DNA from 2 places in the Streptomyces sp. NPDC028910 genome. Region 2 is predicted to be linked to the other one. Evidence: predicted binding sites of a transcription regulator. Region 2 holds the regulator's gene; the other holds the start of a gene.
What was found. The regulator HrcA, encoded in region 2, represses chaperone genes, less so after heat shock. The targets are predictions, from matches to a motif close to TTNGCACTCNGNNNNNCNGAGTGCNAA.

Region 1: the regulator HrcA is predicted to act here: its motif matches at 1,345-1,371, upstream of groL (chaperonin GroEL).

Annotation. Positions count from the first base shown of each region.
Region 1 covers NZ_JBVHVF010000004.1:109,736-112,186, reverse strand. Annotated here, with positions in the region: gene groL (chaperonin GroEL) at 1-1,216, opposite strand, end outside; gene ACZ4TV_RS07450 (cold-shock protein) at 1,530-1,736, opposite strand; gene ACZ4TV_RS07445 (MoaD/ThiS family protein) at 2,115-2,393, opposite strand; gene thrC (threonine synthase) at 2,431-2,451, opposite strand, start outside.
Region 2 covers NZ_JBVHVF010000037.1:2,789-5,239, forward strand. Annotated here, with positions in the region: gene ACZ4TV_RS31075 (MBL fold metallo-hydrolase) at 1-467, opposite strand, end outside; gene hrcA (heat-inducible transcriptional repressor HrcA) at 625-1,641, shown strand; gene dnaJ (molecular chaperone DnaJ) at 1,642-2,451, shown strand, end outside.

The DNA.
Region 1 (2,451 bases), on a different contig from region 2:
CGACGGCCGCCTTCGCGTTGCGAACGGCGTCCTCGATGCGGTGCTTGCGCTCCTTGAGCTCGACCTCGGTCGCGGCGCCGGCCTTGATGACGGCCACGCCGCCGGCCAGCTTCGCGAGGCGCTCCTGGAGCTTCTCGCGGTCGTAGTCCGAGTCGGAGTTCTCGATCTCGGCGCGGATCTGGTTCACGCGACCGGCGACCTGGTCGCTGTCACCGGCACCGTCGACGATGGTGGTCTCGTCCTTGGTGATGACGACCTTGCGGGCGCGGCCGAGCAGGTCGAGACCGGCGTTCTCCAGCTTGAGGCCGACCTCCTCGGAGATGACCGTGCCACCGGTGAGGATGGCGATGTCGCCGAGCATGGCCTTGCGACGGTCGCCGAAGCCCGGGGCCTTGACGGCGACGGACTTGAAGGTGCCGCGGATCTTGTTGACGACCAGGGTCGACAGGGCCTCGCCCTCGACGTCCTCGGCGATGATCAGCAGCGGCTTGCCGGACTGCATGACCTTCTCCAGGAGCGGCAGCAGGTCCTTGACCGAGCCGATCTTGGAGTTGACGATCAGGATGTACGGGTCGTCGAGCGACGCCTCCATACGCTCCATGTCGGTGGCGAAGTACGCCGAGATGTAGCCCTTGTCGAAGCGCATGCCCTCGGTGAGCTCAAGCTCCAGACCGAAGGTCTGGGACTCCTCGACGGTGATGACGCCTTCCTTGCCGACCTTGTCCATGGCCTCGGCGATGAGCTCGCCGATCTGGGTGTCAGCGGCGGAGATGGAGGCCGTGGAAGCGATCTGCTCCTTGGTCTCGACATCCTTCGCCTGCTCCAGCAGGGCGCCGGAGACGGCCTCGACGGCCTTCTCGATGCCACGCTTGAGGGCCATCGGGTTGGCGCCGGCGGCCACGTTGCGCAGGCCCTCGCGGACGAGAGCCTGGGCCAGCACGGTGGCGGTGGTCGTACCGTCGCCCGCGACGTCGTCCGTCTTCTTGGCGACTTCCTTGACCAGCTCGGCGCCGATCTTCTCGTACGGGTCCTCGAGCTCGATCTCCTTGGCGATGGAGACACCATCGTTGGTGATCGTGGGGGCGCCCCACTTCTTCTCAAGGACGACGTTGCGACCCTTGGGGCCAAGGGTGACCTTGACGGCGTCGGCGAGCTGGTTCATCCCACGCTCGAGACCGCGCCGGGCCTCCTCGTCGAACGCAATGATCTTGGCCATCTGAAGTGGTCCTCCCGGACAGGGGTGGATTGCTCCGGACCGCGCCCGCGCCCGCGACGGACGGCCTGCGTGCCCGGCGGTTCCTTCCCGCCGGACCCTGCGGGCCTCACCGGCCCGGTCCTCGTTTTTAAGCACTCTCACCGGGAGAGTGCTAACGCCAATGATTAGCACTCGACCCCTCCGAGTGCAAGCGGCTCGGGGCAACGGCCCGGCTGGACTGGGCAGACGTACGAGGGGCCCCCATCCCGTGTCCAGGATGTGGGCCCCTCGTAGGTCAATGAACACTGTGCGTCGGTGGTCGATCGCTCCAGGACTAGCCGAGCGCGAGCTTGACCATGTCCGCCTGCGGACCCTTCTGGCCCTGCGAGATCTCGAACTCGACCCGCTGACCCTCTTCAAGGGTGCGGTACCCGTCCATCTGGATGGCGCTGTAGTGGACGAACACATCCGCACCACCGTCGACCGCGATGAAGCCGTAGCCCTTCTCCGCGTTGAACCACTTGACGGTGCCCTGAGCCATGCCTAACTCCCCTATTACTGGCCCTTGCGCAGGAACGCACTTCGCGCTCCCGGGTCAGAACTTGCGCCGGAACGCGTCGACCGAGGCTGAATGTATCTGCGCGGGTGCTGTCTGCAACAGGTCAATCCGACGAGAATTCAGGACACCGAGAAACATTGAAATAGAGTGAAAATTTGGAATATTCCCGGGCAACTCGGGCCTGACATATCTCGCCAAAGCCCCATACCGCGCTTGCACATTGGCCCGATGTCGACCCTCACGCGGCCCGTTCATATGCGGCGGGCAAGAACAGCGGAGGGGACTTCCCCAACTGTACCGTGCCCAATCAAGCAGAATTGCCCCCTCCGCTTTTAGCGGAGGGGGCAATTTCGGTTTTACTCAGCAGCCGCCCGCGACTGCCGGGATGATCGAGACGCCGGCGCCGGCCGGCGTCGCCGCCTGCAGCCCGCCCTCGAAGCGCACGTCGTCGTCGTTGACGTACACGTTCACGAAGCGGCGCAGCTTGCCCTGGTCGTCCAGGACGCGCGCGGCGATGCCCGGGTGGTTCTTCTCCAGGGACTCGATGACCTCGGCGAGGGTCGCGCCCTCGGCCGGGACCTCGGCCTGACCGCCGGTGTAGGTGCGCAGGATGGTGGGGATGCGGACGTTGACGCTCATGGCGCTACTGCCTTTCCGGTAGAGCAGGAGGAGATGGTCAGGCCAGGCCGGCGGCGCG
Region 2 (2,451 bases):
TGCCCGGGCCCCACATTGGCCAGCAGCACCTGCACCCCGCCCAGCTCCAGCGTCCACTCGCCCGAGACCGGGTGCCTCGGCAGCACCAGCAGGTCCACCGCCTCCACCGCCTCCCCCTCCGCGAGCCCGTGCCGTACCGCGTCCCCGCGCAGCTCCTCGCGGCCCGCGTGGAGCAGCGCGTCCAGTCCGACCGCCCCGAACACCTCGGCCCCGGCGAAGGCGGCCCCGCCCAGGACGTGATCGAAATGGCCGTGCGTGAATGCGATATGGGTCACGCGCCGACCCGTCAGCCGCTCGGCCTCGGCCCGCACCCGCACGCCTTCCCGTACGGACGAACCGGGGTCGATCAGGAGGACGGACTCGTCCCCCACCACCAGCCCCACCGTGCAGTCCCACACCGGCAGCCGTCGCCGGCCGGCCCGTCCGGTCAGCCGTTCCCAGCCCGCCTCTTCCCAACGCACGTCCATGCCGCGACGCTACCCTGGCGGGCCTCCCTTGCCAGGGGCTCACCGCCCGGCCGTACACTGAGCGGGGGATCTCTGGCACTCGAACGTCCAGAGTGCCAAACGAACACGGCAGAACACGGCAGAACACGGCAACGGACCACAGCTGGAGGTGTGCGCGATGCTCAGCGAACGCAGACTCGAAGTGCTGCGCGCCATCGTCCAGGACTACGTCGGGACGGAGGAGCCTGTCGGCTCCAAGGCGCTCACCGAGCGGCACCGGCTCGGCGTCTCGCCCGCCACCGTGCGCAACGACATGGCCGTGCTGGAGGAGGAGGGCTACATCGCCCAGCCCCACACCAGCGCCGGCCGGATCCCCACCGACAAGGGCTACCGCCTCTTCGTCGACAAGCTGGCGGGGGTCAAGCCGCTGTCGTCGCCCGAGCGCCGGGCCATCCAGAACTTCCTCGACGGCGCCGTGGACCTCGACGACGTCGTCGGGCGTACGGTGCGGCTGCTCGCGCAGCTCACCCGGCAGGTCGCGGTCGTCCAGTACCCGAGCCTGACCCGGTCGACCGTCCGGCACGTGGAGCTGCTCTCGCTCGCCCCGGCGCGCCTGATGCTCGTACTGATCACGGACACCGGACGCGTCGAGCAGCGGCTCGTCGACTGCCCGAGCCCCTTCGGCGAGACCTCGCTCGCGGATCTGCGGGCCCGGCTCAACAGCCGGGTCGTCGGCCGGCGCTTCACCGATGTGCCCCCGCTCGTCCAGGACCTCCCCGAATCCTTCGAGGCCGACGACCGCGCCACGGTCTCCACCGTGCTCGCGACGCTCCTCGAAACCCTGGTCGAGGAAGCCGAAGAGCGGCTGATGATCGGCGGTACCGCCAATCTCACCCGCTTCGGACACGATTTTCCCCTGACGATCAGGCCGGTGCTCGAGGCGCTGGAGGAGCAGGTCGTGCTCCTCAAGCTGCTCGGCGAGGCCAACGAGTCGGGAATGGCCGTACGGATCGGGCATGAGAATGCCTACGAGGGACTGAACTCCACGTCCGTCGTCTCGGTCGGTTACGGTTCGGGCGGCGAAACAGTCGCCAAACTCGGCGTGGTCGGACCGACCCGCATGGACTACCCCGGAACGATGGGAGCGGTACGCGCAGTGGCACGTTACGTCGGACAGATCCTGGCGGAGTCGTAAGTGGCCACGGACTACTACGCCGTTCTCGGCGTGCGCCGCGACGCATCGCAGGACGAGATCAAGAAGGCCTTCCGCCGCCTGGCGCGTGAACTCCACCCGGACGTGAATCCGGACCCGAAGACGCAGGAGCGCTTCAAGGAGATCAACGCGGCCTACGAGGTGCTTTCGGACCCGCAGAAGAAGCAGGTCTACGACCTCGGCGGGGACCCGCTGTCCTCCTCGGGGGGCGGCGGCGGAGCGGGCGGATTCGGAGCGGGCGGCTTCGGCAACTTCTCCGACATCATGGACGCCTTCTTCGGCCAGGCCTCGCAGCGCGGCCCGCGCTCGCGGACCCGGCGCGGCCAGGACGCCATGATCCGCCTCGACCTGGAGCTGGACGAGGCGGCCTTCGGGACCACCAAGGACATCCAGGTCGACACGGCCGTGGTCTGCACCACCTGCTCCGGCGAGGGCGCCGCACCCGGCACCTCGGCGCAGACATGTGACATGTGCCGCGGCCGCGGTGAGGTCTCGCAGGTCACCCGGTCCTTCCTGGGCCAGGTCATGACCTCGCGCCCCTGCCCGCAGTGCCAGGGCTTCGGCACCGTGGTCCCGACCCCGTGCCCCGAGTGCGCGGGCGACGGCCGGGTCCGCTCCCGCCGCAGCCTCACGGTCAAGATCCCGGCCGGTGTCGAGAACGGCACCCGGATCCAGCTCGCGGGCGAAGGCGAGGTCGGCCCCGGCGGCGGCCCCGCCGGCGACCTGTACGTGGAGATCCACGAGCTGGCGCACCCGACGTTCCAGCGGCGCGGGGACGACCTGCACTGCACG